Regions from separate parts of the Duganella sp. AC237 genome, predicted to be linked through region 2. Evidence: predicted binding sites of a transcription regulator. Region 2 holds the regulator's gene; the other holds the start of a gene.

Region 1 (7,158 bases), 1.6 Mb from region 2:
CTACTTTGTCGCCGACCGCGTCGACTCGAGCGCGGGCAAACCTGTGTTCAACCGCATCGTGACGCTAAAAGACAGCTTCGTCGCCAAATAACACGACGAAGCCCTGAGAAACCGGCGCCCTTCGCAAGGAGGCGCCGGTTTTTTCGTCCCCGCGCGCGGGCAACGCTCAGGATAAATGGCATTATTTATAAATTTACTTGACTAGCATTAGTAATATTTTCTATATTCAAGTAAAGTGGCGACCACTGAAGTTGCTTGAAAGGCAATCGCAATGGAGGTACTTCTCGCGCAGCGACAAATGTTTTCCCCGCCAAAATCCGTCTGGTGGGCGGGGGTCATGCTGTCCCTGGGCGTGGGCGCGCTGTGCTATGTGGCCGCCTATAAAATGGTCGAATACGACGCCGGCGAGCGCTTCATGCACCAGGCGCGCAACGCCCAGTACCACATCAGCTCGCGCATCGACACCTATGCCGACGTGCTGCGCGCCACGGCCAGCTACTTCGACGCCAGCGGCAAGGTCGAGCGCGAAGACTTCCACCGCTTCGTGCGCGGACTGAAACTGGCGACCCAGTTTCCCGCGCTGGTCAGCATCAATTACGCGGAGTACATCACCGAAGCGCAGCGCGGGGATTTCGAAAAGGTCGCGCGCCGCAGCGGCGACGGCACCGCCAACGGCTATCCCGACTACGTGATCCAGCCGACCGGCCGCCGCGCCGACTATTCCGTCATCACCATGATCGAGCCGATCGCGGCGTTCCGCTGGCGGGTCGGTCTCGATATCACGCACAAGCCGGCGGTGGCCCAGGCGCTGGCCAACGCGCGCGACACCGGCGACATCAGCACCTCCGGCAAGCAGATCGACATGGACAGCTTCGGCCAGGGCGGCGGCATGGCGATCCGGCTGCCGCTGTACCACAAGGATATGCCGCTGACCACCACCCGGGAGCGCCGCGCCGCCTACCGGGGTTCGGTCGGGATCGGCTTCAGCGTGCCGCGCCTGGTGCAACTGGCGATGGACCAGATGCAAGTGCGCGACGTGCGCCTGCGCCTGTACGACGGCGGCGAAAGCAACGACCGCTCCTCGGCCGCGTCGGCCCCCTCCCTGTTGTTCGACAACAAGGTCAACGGCGGCGAGAACGTGCGCTCGGCCGACCAGTTCGGCATAGTGCTGCCGCTGACGTTCAACGGCCGCCAGTGGCATGCCCACTTCAGCGCGCCCAAGGCAGCCTGGTCCAGCCGCTTCGACCTGTTCCTGCCGTGGCTGGCCATGTTGAGCGGTTTTATCGGCTCGCTGCTGTTCTACCTGCTGATCCACACGCTGTCGTCGTCGCGCATGCGGGCGATCAAGATGGCCAAAGTCATGACCAAGGAATTGCGCGACAGCCAGGCCAAGCTGCAGCAATCGCACCACAAGCTGCGCCGGCTGGCCGCGCACGCGGACCAGATCAAGGAGCAGGAGCGCAAGCGCATCGCGCGCGAAATCCATGACGACCTCGGCCAGAACCTGCTGGTGCTGCGCATCGAGGCGGACATGCTGGCCACCCGTACCCGCCACCGCCATCCGCGCCTGCACGCCCGCGCGAAAAGCACGCTCAGCCAGATCGACAGCACCATCAAAAGCGTGCGCCATATCATCAACGACCTGCGGCCGAACGTGCTGGACCTGGGCCTGAACGCCGCCGTCGAATGGCAGATCGCCCAGTTCCGCCAGCGCTCCGGCATGGTGTGCGAGCTGATCGAACACCAGCGCGACATCCGCATCGACGACCATTGCGCCACCGCCTTCTTCCGCGTGCTGCAGGAATCGCTGAGCAACATCGTCCAGCACGCGCACGCCAGCCTGGTCCGGGTGGAATTGCGGCAGGCCGGCGGCATGCTGAGCATGACCATCACCGACAATGGGGTCGGCATGCGGGCGAGCAATCGCAACAAGGTCGGTTCGTTCGGCCTGGTCGGCATCGAGGAGCGCATCAGCCTGCTCGGAGGCGTGTGCTCCATCATCGGCAGTCCCAACGCCGGCACCACGGTCGCCATCTCGGTGCCGATCGACCACGTCCCACCGCCTTCCAACGACGATCTGACCGACATCAACGACACCGGCCACTTGACCGCCAACGTCATCGCTTGACCCCTTCCGGTTTACCCCGTCGCTGGCTAGGAGAAGTCAGCGGATTGTAGGAATTTCCTCAGAAACATTGATAAATATCAAACGTGACGAGCCAAAGTTAAGCAAAAATCAATTGCTTCGTAACGTTTTTTTAACCCGTATCAATCAAGAGGAGATGTCCATGAACGTCATCAACGCCCTGGATCTGGACCCAATCAAGGTCAAGCTGATGCATAAAGAATCCGGCGAAGGTTGGTCGCTGGAACATGTTAACGCTATCGAGCTGGAATACCGCCGCTTCCTGACGCTGATGAAAAAATACCCCCACGAACAGACCGCGCCGCTGGTCGACGTGGACACGTTCTGGCACTACCATATTCTCGATACGATGAAATACGCCGCCGATTGCGAGGCCGTGTTCGGCTACTTCCTGCACCATTTCCCATACGTCGGCATGCGCGGTGAGGAAGACGAAGCGGCGCTGGCGCGCATCGGGCAGCGCATGAAGGAATTGTACGAAGCGGAATTCGGCGAGGACTATGTGCGTCCGGCAAAGCGTGCTTTCGAAGGCGCGACCCAAGCCAACGCCTTCTGCGGTTCGCCCGAAATGCAGGCCAACGCATTCTGCGGCTCGCCCGAGAAACAAGCAAACGCCTTCTGCGGCTCGCCAGAAAAGCACGCCAACGCCTTCTGCGGCTCGCCAGAAAAGCAAGCAAATGCCTTCTGTGGCTCGCCTGAAATACAAGCCAACGCCTTCTGCGGCTCGCCGGAAAAGCAGGCGAACGCCTTCTGCGGTTCCCCAGAGAAACAAGCGAACGCGTTTTGCGGCTCTCCTGAAGAGAAAGTCGCTTTTTGCGGCAGCCCGGAAAAGGCAATAGCCGCCAAGGTCCCGAACCAGCCTGGCCTGTTCAGCGGCCGTCCGACCCTGAGCTAAAAAGCCACCGGCGGCCGGAGCACCAAGCGTGATCTGAACCAGGTAGGGCGGATTAGCGAAGCGTAATCCGCCATCTCCGGTCCGCCAACAACCTACGCGCTGCCGGCGTTGCCATCAACATAAGCAACACCAACCGGCGGCATGATTAAAAAAGTGGCATACTCTGAACTCCAACGTCCCGGGAGCTCATCATGGCCATCAATTCAGTCGCCTCAAACAGCGCCGCAGTCCAATCAACGCCGCCACCGCGCCAGGCGGAGCCGGTCCAGGCCGCGCCCAAGCCTGCCGAGCAAGCGGCGCCACCGCCACCGCCGCCTCAGCAGGCAGCAACCGCGCCCACCGTCAACAGCAACGGCCAGCGCATCGGCACGACGATCAGTACGTCAGCGTAAAAGAACCCCGGCGGGGCCGATCAAAACCGGACCCACCTAAGACAACGGCGCGTTACCGTGAGGTGCGCGCCGTTGTCTTTTTTGTTGGTCGCCTATCAGGCCGCCATCAGTTCGCGCAGCTCGCGGATGCTGAAATCGCTGATCTCGTGCATACGGATCAGGATGGTTGCACCAATCGGGAGGGTATTGTGGCGAATTTTGCTGATGACTGGAGGTGCCACTTCCAGGGCGCGCGACAACGCAGCATCGTTTTTCAGTTGCAGCTTTTCGATGATGGCGTCGAGGACGCGGTTCGGATTGTAGGTCGGGGAGGCGGTGATTTCTTTGATAGACATAATGTTTAAGTAGGTTCGTGGCCGCTTTCGCAAAAAAACGACACATGGGTAAATAAAATTTTTAGCTCAATTACCAGTGAAGCACTACAAAACGCGAACTTTTATGCCGGTTTTTAGTGCCTAGCCGCGATAATACACGTTTTTGTTAACGAACGGCTAACCCGAGCCATTTTTGTGTGAGATTTTGATAGATTTTACACCCATTTCTTATGCTAGGAAGAAATTTGTTGCAAGAAAGGGTATAAAACATTGTAAAGTTTTGTAGCAACTCAGTTAGAGCGGCTGAGGCCGGAGGCCAGAAAACACCATTCGACGGCCATCAAGGCGGCCAGTTGCGCAATGGTGCTTGGCAGGAAAATGGTCGACGCCGACCCGAAACCCGGATTGCTGGACGAGCAGCCCCAGCCCAGTTGCCGGCGAATTTCTTCGGGCGTTGGCGGAGGACGGCGGGCGCACTCACGCAGCTGCATGTAAGCACGGACCTGCTCTTTCGTCGGATGCAAAGTGGCTGGCATACGCGAGCTCCTCTTAGTAATAACAACGATATCGCATCAAGCCCTGCTTTGTTTGATGCGCGTCAAGCAAGTCATCTTAATAGTTTGACACAGAAAGCTGACATAGGGCTTGCACTGGTATAAGTCTCCCTATCTTTTTACACCTTTTCGCCGGGCAACTACAAGCGGCACACAGCTACTATGTGCGGGTAGCAACGCTCGACATGATCTGGTCGTTTAAAATGACGTTTTTCCCGCCTCCGGCCGGACCGACAACCGCAATTCAACAACACTAAGGCGCTCATGACCTACGAAGAATTCCTCGATGAGGTAACCACCCTGCTGCACGAGATCTACGACCTCGACGATGCGGCGGCGATCAAGCTGGTGGTTGACGCCCAGGACGCCGATTATTTTGTCGCGCACGACGACAAAGAAGAGATGCGCACGCTGGAACAGGCGAAGAAAGACGCCACCGCGCTCTACGAAGCGAAACAGAACCGCAATCAGACGCAACGCAAGCAGCAGTTGCGCAAGGTCCAGCAAAAGAAATAAACGGTAACCGGGCGGCCCGCCTTACACTCCTGCCGCCCGCCACCATCACATGTGCGCCAGCATTCCCGCCACCGTCGGATAGCGCAGCCGCACGCCCAATTCCCGCTTGATGCGTCCATTGCTCAGCCTGCGCGATTCGGACATGAACGACAGCAGCGCCGGCGTGATCACCTGTTGCAATTCCGCACGCGGCAAACGCGGCGGCCGTTGCATGCCGAAAGCGTCCGCCACCGCGTCGAAGTACTCCGCCATCTTCATGTCGCTGTCGTCCACCGCATGGTAGGTACGGTTTGGCAAGCCACCAAACAGCGCGCTGACGATGATCGTGGCCAGGTCGTCGGCATGGATATGGTTGGTATAAACGTCCTCGGCGGCCAGCAAGGCCGGCGTACCCTGTTGCAAGCGCTTGATCGGCAGCCGCTCGGCCCCATAAATCCCCGGCACGCGCAGGATGGACAAGTTCGAACCGGCACGCACCGCCCAACGCCGCAGCACGCCCTCCGCGTCGACACGGCGCGTGGCCCGGGGGTTGCGCGGCGCCACCGGACGGCTCTCGTCAAACAACGCGCCGCCACAGTCGCCGTACACCCCCGTGGTGCTGACATAAACCATGCGGCCTTGCTCAGGTAAAATGGCGGTCAGGTTACGCGTTCGCCGGTCCAGCGCGCCCTCGGCGGGCGGCGGCGCCAGGTGCACCACGTATTGCGCCAGTCCGGCCAGGCGCCGCAGGCTGGCGGGATGGTCGAGATCGGCCACCAGCGGCACGGCGCCCAGCGCGCGCAGTTCGGCGCGCCGCTCGGGCTGGCTGGTGGTGGCGAACACGCGGAAATGGCGCCGCAGCAGCGGCACCAGGCGCATGCCGACGTCGCCGCAGCCGACGATCAAAAGACGCGGCCGGTTGAATGCCTGGGAATGGTGTTTGTGATTGATTAGCTTGATGTTTTTCATCTGAAGGATTGTATGACGTTTCAAATTACTGTACAGCCTAGCGGCCACCAATTCAGCTGCGAGGAAGACGAAACCGTCCTGGCGGCCGCCATCCGCGCCGGCGTCGGCTTGCCCTACGGCTGCAAGAACGGCGCCTGCAGTTCCTGCCGCGGCAAGGTCCTGTCGGGCTCGGTGACGCACAAGGCCCACCAGGAACGCGCGCTGAGCAAGGAAGACGAAGCGGCCGGCTACTCGCTGTTCTGCTGCGCCACCGCGCACGCAGACCTGGTGATCGAGGCGCGCGAAGTAGCCGGCAGCGACGACTATCCTATCCGCAAGATGCCATCGCGCGTCGCGACCCTGGAAAAAGTGGCGCCGGACGTGGTCGTCATGACCTTGCAATTGCCGGCCAACGAGACGCTGAAATTCCGCGCCGGCCAGTATATCGAATTCATGCTGCGCGACGGCAAGCGCCGCAGCTACAGCCTGGCGTCGCCGCCGGACCAGGACCAGCCGCTGGCCCTGCACATCCGCCACCTGCCGGGCGGCCTGTTCACCGACCAGGTGTTCACCACGATGAAGGAGCGCGACATCCTGCGCTTCGAAGGCCCGATGGGCACCTTCTTCGTGCGCGAGGATACCGACAAGCCGATGGTGCTGCTGGCCTCCGGCACCGGCTTCGCGCCGATCAAGGCCATCGTCGAGCACCTGCGCGCGCAGGACTCGCAGCGCCAGATGACGCTGTACTGGGGCGGGCGCCGGCCGCAGGACCTCTACATGGACGCGCTGTGCCGCCAGTGGGAAGCGATCCTGCCCAACTTCACCTACGTGCCGGTGATCTCGGCCGCGCTGCCGGAAGACAACTGGAGCGGCCGCACCGGCTACGTGCACGCGGCCGTCATGGCCGACCTGCCCGACCTGTCCGGCCACCAGGTGTACGCCTGCGGCGCGCCGGTGATGGTCGACTCGGCCAAGCAGGACTTTGTCGCGCAATGCCGCCTGCCGGAGGAGGAATTCTACGCCGACGCCTTCACTACAGAAGCCGACATCAACAAACCGTAACAGCATCCAACCGGGAGCGGACTGGGATGCGGAGTCCCAGGACCCCGCTCCCAGAAAGCCCCAATGTCCGACAGTTCCGCCCCTTCAAGCGCTGGCAATGGCTTCAGCGTTCTGCGTCACCGCAACTTCGCCCTCTACCTCAGCGCCCGCACCCTCGCCACCCTTGCCGTCCAGATGCAAAACGTCGCCATCGGCTGGCAGGTGTATTCGATGACGCACAATCTGTTCGACCTCGGCCTGATCGGCCTGGCGCAGTTCGCGCCCTTCCTGCTGCTGATCCTGATCGCCGGCCACGCCGCCGACCGCTACGACCGCCGCAACCTGATCGCCATCGCGCTCGCCGCCCAGCTGC
Region 2 (7,158 bases):
GATCATCACCTACGCCGGCGAACGGGGCGAGCCGCGCATGCCGTTGTCGAAGAAGGCGGCCGGCAAGGGCGGCGACTGCATCGACTGCTCGATGTGCGTGCAAGTGTGCCCGACCGGCATCGACATCCGCAACGGCCTGCAGTACGAATGCATCGGCTGCGCCGCCTGCGTCGACGCCTGCAACGGCGTCATGGAAAAGGTCGGCCTGCCGCGCGGGCTGATCCGCTACAGCACCGAGCGCGCCATGACCATGCACTACACGCCGATGCAAATCCGCCGGCGCACCCTGCGTCCCCGGGTGCAGATCTACGCCGCCATCCTGGCGCTGATCGTGGCCGCCGTCGGCACTGCGCTGTACCTGCGCGTGCCGCTCAAGCTGGACGTGATCCGCGACCGCGGCGCCATGGGGCGCGAGGTCGAGGACGGCATGATCGAAAACGTCTACCGGCTGCAGATCATGAACACGTCGGAGCTGGCGCAGACCTACCGCATCCGCGTCAGCGGCATTCCAACGCTGGCCCAGGTCACGCCGGAGCTGGTGCGGGTCGAGGCCACCGACACCAAGGCGCATCCGATCCGGCTGCGCACGGCGCATGGCGCCGCCCATCCGGGCTCGAACAAGATCGCCGTCGAACTGACGTCGGTCGACGACCCGTCGCTGCATGTGAAGGAAGACGCGGTATTCATCGTGCCGCGCTAAGGAGAGCATTATGACCGTATCGGTATCGCATGGCACGGCAACGCCGTGGTGGAAGCAGCGCTGGCCGTGGCTGCTGATGGCGGGGCCGGCGATCGTCATCGTCGCCGGCGTCTACACCGGCTACCTGGCCTTCACGCGGCAGGACGCGCTGGTGGTGGGCGACTACTACAAGCAGGGCAAGGCCATCAACCAGGACTTGCGGCGCGACCGCCTGGCCAGCTCGCTGGGGTTGTCGATGTCGATCGGCTACGACGCCACGCAAGGGATGCTGGCCGGCCAGCTGCGCCGCAATAGCGACGAGCACGGCAAGACGGAACGCTTGTTCGTGCGCCTGTCGCACGCCACCTTGCCGGCCAAGGATATCCAACTGGTGGTGCGGCCGGACGAATTCGGCCGCTTCCAGATCAATCTGCCGATGCTCGAGCGCAGCCGTTGGGTGGTGCTGGTGGAAGGCGAACAGCGCGACTGGCGCCTTGCCGGCGCCTGGAGCTGGCCGGCGCAGCGTAGCGTGACCCTGCGCGCGGAATAGTTCCGCAAACGGTGGAGGGCACGTGGAGACACGTAGGGCGGATTAGCGTAGCGTAATCCGCCAAGCTCCGTCGGCGGCGCATGCATGGCGGATTACGGCTTCGCCTAATCCGCCCTACGTGTCTACATGGTCATGTCACCGCTAGTGACAGGTCTGCGTGCCGGCCGTGATGGCTTTGAGCATGGGCGGGTCGAGCAGTTCGATTTCGCGGTTGCTCACGCGGAGCAGGCCTTCCTTCTTGAACTTCGACAGCAGGCGGCTGATGCTTTCGATCGTCAGGCCCAGGTAGTTGCCGATCTCTTCGCGCGACATGCGCAGCTGGAAGGTGTTGGGCGAGTAGCCGCGCGCCTCGTAGCGCGACGACAGGTTGACCAGGAAGGCGGCGAAGCGCTGCGTCGCCTGCATATTGCCCAGCAGGAGCATGACGCTTTGCTCGCGCGTGATCTCCTGGCTCATCATGCGGTGGAAATGCCGCAGCAGGGTCGGCATGTCGGCCAGAAGCTGTTGCAGGCTGCCGAACGGAATCTCGCACACCTCGCTGTCCTCCAGCGCGACGGCGGTGCAATGGTGCAGGTCGGTGCTGATGGCGTCCATGCCCAGCAGCTCGCCGGCCATCTGGAAGCCGGTGATCTGCTCGGCGCCCTCGCGGTTGACCTGGTAGGTCTTGAAATGCCCGAGCCGGATCGCGTACAGGTTCACGAACGGATCGCCGATGCGGAACAGGGTGCTGCCGCGCGCGACCTTGCGGCGGCGCCCGATGATCTGGTCGAGCCGCTCCATGTCTTCGTTGCCCAGTCCCATCGGCAGACACAGCTGATGCATGCTGCAGTTGGCGCAACTTGCCTTCAGGATGTCGATGGTGGCGCCGGGCAGCACCAGTGCGGGGAGGTCTCTTATCATGCCCCCAGTGTAGACCATTAGTCGCCGCTTTTGGCCGATGCCGCACTGTGCCGATCAGGTATTCGCCTTGCTGACAGCCTTGCTTGCAAGCGTTTTCGTACCGGCGGCCATGGGACCGCAAAATATTTTCGACATTCGGTCAAATTTATATTGCGCGCTATTAGATTGTTCGCTATAGTTCAACTCAAGCAAGTAGCACACTACTTAATCGCAAACAACCAACCTCGAAAGGAATCACCATGAAACGCTCGATCATCGCCGCCGCCCTGCTGGCCTCCACCGTCCTGACCGCCCAAGCCGCCGCGCCGGCCGCCGACACCACCGTGGTACTGGTGCACGGCGCCTTCGCCGACGGTTCCAGCTGGGAGAAAATCATCCCGCTGCTGCAAGCGAAGGGCTTGAAGGTGGTGGCCGTGCAAAACCCGCTGACCTCGCTGGCCGACGACGTCGCCGCCGCGCAGCGCGTGATCGACGCGCAAACCGGTAAAGTAGTGCTGGTCGGCCACTCGTGGGGCGGCACCGTGATCACCGAGGCGGGCACCAGCGACAAGGTCAAGGCGCTGGTCTACGTGGCCGCGTTCGCACCGTCGGCAGGCCAGGCCACCGCCGACCTGGGCAAAGACTACGCCGTGCCGCCAGGTATCGCCACCCTGCAGGCCGACGCCGGCGGTTTCCTGTGGCTGCCGACCGCGTCGGTCTCCGCCAACTTCGCCCAGGACGTCGCGCCGGCCACCGCCGCGCTGATCGCCGCCACCCAGGGTCCGATCGCCGCCAAGGCCTTCGCCGACAAGACCACCGTAGAGGCCTGGAAAAACAAGGCGAACTATTACATCGCCGCGTCCGACGATCGCATGATCGATCCGGCCCTGCAGCAAGCGTTCGCCAAGAAAATCAACGCCACCACTATCACGCTGAAATCGAGCCATGTGCCGATGGTGTCGCAGCCGCAAAAAGTCGCCGACGTGATCATCTCCGCTGCCCAGCGTTAATATTGTTGCCAAGGTCGGGCATTGATAGGAGAATTCCTGAGCACTTCCGTAGTTCTCCGATTTCATGTCCGACCCGCCCGACAAGGATGAAATGAAGCCACTTGGCATCAAGGCTAAAGTTGCGCTGGCGACCAGCATCACGTCGATCCTGATGATCGCGCTGGTGACCGTGGTTCAGATGCAACGCATGAAGGCGGACTTCACCAAGGTGCTTTTGACCCAGCAAACGGCGCTGATCGGCCGCACCGCCGAGGAACTCGACGACAAGCTGACCATGCTGCTCGACATCATCGCGCTGTCGGCGCGCCATCAGCCGGTCGAGCTCGCCAACTCCACCGAGCGGCTGCGCGCCTACTACCAGGACCGCGCCGTGCTGGCGCTGTTCGACGATCTGCTCGTGCTCAGCCCGCAAGGCGTGGTGATCGCCGACGTCCCGGTCCGGCCCGGCCGGGTCGGCATCGACGCCTCCGACCGCGCCTACTTCCAGACCGTGATGCGCACCCGCAAACCGCTGGTCGCCGAGCCAGTGATCGGCAAGTCCCACAAGCAGCCGATCGTGCAGATGGTGGCGCCGGTTCTCAACGCCAAGGGCGAGGTGGTGTGCGTGCTCAACGGCGTGCTGCGCCTGTACAAGGACAATGTGCTGGGCCACCTGCGCACCGCCAAGGTCGGCAAGAGCGGCTACTTTTTCGCCCTCACGCGCGGCGAGCATCCGGTCTACGTGCTGCATCCGGACGCCAGCCGCCTGCTGCAGCCGCGCCAGGCCGGCGCCAACGCCGCCACCACGCGCGCGCTGCGCGACGGCTTCGAGGGCACGGTCGAGAGCATCAACGGCAACGGCGAGCGCGCCCTCAACAGCTACAAGGCGCTCAAGTCGGTCGACTGGATCCTGGCCGCCTCGCTGCCGGCCGAAGAGGCGTTCGAGCCGTTCGAGGGCGTGCTCTCGCGCGTGCTGCTGTGGAGCGTGGTGGCCTCGATCCTGGCGGCGGCGCTGATCGGCTGGCTCACCCTGCGGCTGCTGGCGCCGCTCATCCGGCTGCGCGATGCCATCGTCGCGCTGCGCGGCGACGCCACCCATTTCGCGCCGCTGCCGGTGCGCACCGACGACGAGGTCGGCCAGCTGACGGCCGCCTTCAACAATCTGATGCGCGACCGGCTGGCGGCCGACGCGCGCCTGCAAAGCCTGGTCGAGTTCGCGCCCAACGCGATCGTCGTGGTCGGCGTCGACGGCCGCATCGAAACCTTCAACCGCGAGGCCGAGCGCCGCTTCGGCTACGGCCGCGACGAAATCCTCGGCCAGCCGCTCGAGACGCTGGTGCCAGTGGCCTTGCGCGAACAACACGCCGCGCACCGCGTCAAGTTCTTCGCCGACCGCCTCAGCGCCGAGCCGGTGCGCATGGGCGGCGGCGCCACCTTGCTGGGCCTGCGCCGCGACGGCAGCGAGTTCCCGATCGAAATCAACCTGAGCGCGGTGCGCACCGACCAGGGCACCAAGGTGCTGGCGGTGATCTCCGACATCACCGAACGGCGCCGCCTGCAGCTGGAAGTCGAGGCCCGCGCCCAGGAGCTGGAGCGGGAGCGCGACCGCGCCGAGGCCGCCAACCGCGCCAAGAGCGAGTTCGTGGCCAACATGAGCCACGAGATCCGCACGCCGATGAACGCGGTGCTGGGCATGGCCTACCTGCTCGGCAACACCACGCTGACCACCCAGCAGCGCAAGTACCTGAACATGGTCAAGGTGTCCGGGCAATCGCTGCTGGGCATCCTCAACGACGTGCTCGATTTCTCCAAGATCGAGGCGCGCCACATGGAGTTGTCCCCGGTCGAGTTCAGCCTGGACGACACCATGAACTCGCTGGCGACGATGATGACGATGAACGCCGGCGACAAGGAACTGGAGCTGGCCATCAGCGTCGAGCCGTCGGTGCCCAAGCGGCTGCGCGGCGATTCGATGCGGCTGCAGCAAATCCTGGTCAATTTGGCCGGCAACGCCATCAAGTTCACCGAGCAGGGCGAAGTGGTCGTCAGCGTCGAGCTCGACGCGCGCAACGCGCCCAACCCGCAAAGCGCGCTGCTGCGCTTCGAGGTGCGCGACACCGGCATGGGCATGACCGAGCAGCAGCTGGCGCAGTTGTTCCACGCCTTCTCGCAGGGCGACCAGAGCATCACGCGGCGCTTCGGCGGCACCGGCCTGGGCCTGGCCATCACCAAGCGCCTGATCGAACTGATGGGCGGCCAGATCGCCGTCCACAGCACGCCGGGGCAGGGCTCGACCTTCTTCTTCAGCCTGCCCTTCGAGGTGTTGCCGGAGCGGCCCGAGGAACGCCGCAAGCCGGCACTGGGCGACCTGCGCCTGCTGGTGGCCGACGACAGCCGCACCAGCCGCGAACTGATCGCCAAGCTGATCCGGGCCTGGGGCTGGCAGGCCGACGAGGTCGATTCCGGCGCGGCCGCGCTCGCGCAGTTCCGGCTCGGGCTGGAAACGGAGCGCGCCTACGACGTGGTGCTGGCGGACTGGCACATGCCCGGCATGGACGGGCTGGCCACGGCCAAGGGTATCCGCGCGGCCGCGCCCGACAAGAAGCAGCCGATCGTGGTGATGGTCAACGCCTTTGCCCGCGACCGCATGGAGGATATCTCCAACGCGCCCGAGGCCGACGTGGTGCTGGTCAAGCCGATCACCAGCTCGAACCTGTTCGACGCGCTGCACCAGGCGCTGGTGACCAAGGCCGACGCCAGCGTGCAGGCGGCGGCCGACCAGGGCATCGCCGGCAGCCTGGCCGGCATGCATTGCCTGCTGGTGGAAGACAATCTGCTCAACCAGGCGGTGGCGCGCGGCATCCTCGAGCTGGCCGGCGCCACGCTCGATGTCGTCGACAACGGCCAGCAGGCGGTCGACCGCATGAGCGCCAGCCCCGGCGTCTACGACCTGGTGCTGATGGACATGCAGATGCCGGTGATGGACGGCTTCACCGCCACCCGCCTGTTGCGCCAGGAGTTGAAGCTGGACTTGCCGATCATCGCCATGACGGCCGGCGTGCTCGAATCGGAGCGCGAGCGCAGCCTCGAAGCCGGCATCACCGATTTCATTCCGAAGCCGATCGAGGTCGAGGAAATGCTGGCCGTGCTGCACCGGCATTTTCCCGGGAAAGCGGCCAAGCCGGCGGCGGCGGAGGCGCAGGCGCAGGCCGACGCCGCCCCGCCGCCGGCGCCCGCCCATGCGCCGGTCAAGCTGGTCACCTCGCCGGTGCCGGCCGGCGAGGCCGGCGCCTTCAACATCGACAGCCTGGTGCGCGTGATGGGCCGCGACGCCAAGGGCCGCGCGGTGATGGTCAAAATGGTGCGCGGCGCCATCGACAGCGGCATGGAACCGGTCGAGCAGGCCGCCGCGGCGCTGCGCGAAGGGCGCCCGCGCGACGCCGCCCGCCTGTTCCACGGCCTGCGCGGCGCCGTCGGCGTGCTCGGCGCGCGGCGCCTGATCCAGGCCACCATCGACGCCGAGACGGCCATCAGCGAAGGACGCGGCGAGGAGCTGGCGCAGCGCGTCGACGCCGTGCGCGCCGAGCTCGAACAAACGCTGGCCGAGGCCCGCGCCTGGCTCGAGCGTCAAGCGTCGTAACCGGCACTTCAACACCCCGCCCGGCTTCCCGCCCCCGCCAAATCCGTTGCCTTCTGCCACCACGTGAATAGTATTGATAACAATTCGCATTTACGTTTAGGCGTTTTATTGTTACACTCTCACTAATCAGTAAAGATTTCCCGGCTGTCAGACCCAGGTTGGCAACACTTCAGCAACACTTCCCGCCGCCGGCCTCCCTTCGATTAGATGAAAGAATGGCAATGATCAAGAGTCGCAAACACACGCAAGCGCGCTTCAACCAACACATGAGTGCGGCGCTTGCCGTGATGCTGCTGCCGGTCGCGGCAGCCGCCCAGCAGCAGCAAACCATGCCCGAAGTGACGGTGCAGGGCACCGCCGAGGGCATCAAGGCCGACAAGGCCTCGTCCGTCAAGTACACCGAGAAGCTGGTCGACACCGC

The links. The regulator FNR, encoded in region 2, switches genes on or off when oxygen is low (the NO sensors DNR and NnrR bind a similar motif). The targets are predictions, from matches to a motif close to TTGATNNNNATCAA.
Region 1: the regulator FNR is predicted to act here: its motif matches at 2,196-2,209, upstream of AC0IYS_RS07865 (glycine-rich domain-containing protein).

The regions. Positions count from the first base shown of each region.
Region 1 covers NZ_CEEDEW010000003.1:1,691,856-1,699,013, reverse strand. Annotated here, with positions in the region: gene AC0IYS_RS07875 (glutamine--tRNA ligase/YqeY domain fusion protein) at 1-91, shown strand, start outside; gene AC0IYS_RS07870 (CHASE domain-containing protein) at 299-2,128, shown strand; gene AC0IYS_RS07865 (glycine-rich domain-containing protein) at 2,289-3,041, shown strand; gene AC0IYS_RS07860 (hypothetical protein) at 3,233-3,433, shown strand; gene AC0IYS_RS07855 (hypothetical protein) at 3,529-3,768, opposite strand; gene AC0IYS_RS07850 (hypothetical protein) at 4,038-4,283, opposite strand; gene AC0IYS_RS07845 (hypothetical protein) at 4,566-4,817, shown strand; gene AC0IYS_RS07840 (SDR family oxidoreductase) at 4,863-5,765, opposite strand; gene AC0IYS_RS07835 (CDP-6-deoxy-delta-3,4-glucoseen reductase) at 5,778-6,806, shown strand; gene AC0IYS_RS07830 (MFS transporter) at 6,870-7,158, shown strand, end outside.
Region 2 covers NZ_CEEDEW010000003.1:87,133-94,290, reverse strand. Annotated here, with positions in the region: gene ccoG (cytochrome c oxidase accessory protein CcoG) at 1-700, shown strand, start outside; gene AC0IYS_RS00760 (FixH family protein) at 711-1,229, shown strand; gene fnr (fumarate/nitrate reduction transcriptional regulator Fnr) at 1,371-2,129, opposite strand; gene AC0IYS_RS00750 (alpha/beta fold hydrolase) at 2,369-3,118, shown strand; gene AC0IYS_RS00745 (response regulator) at 3,183-6,737, shown strand; gene AC0IYS_RS00740 (catecholate siderophore receptor Fiu) at 6,953-7,158, shown strand, end outside.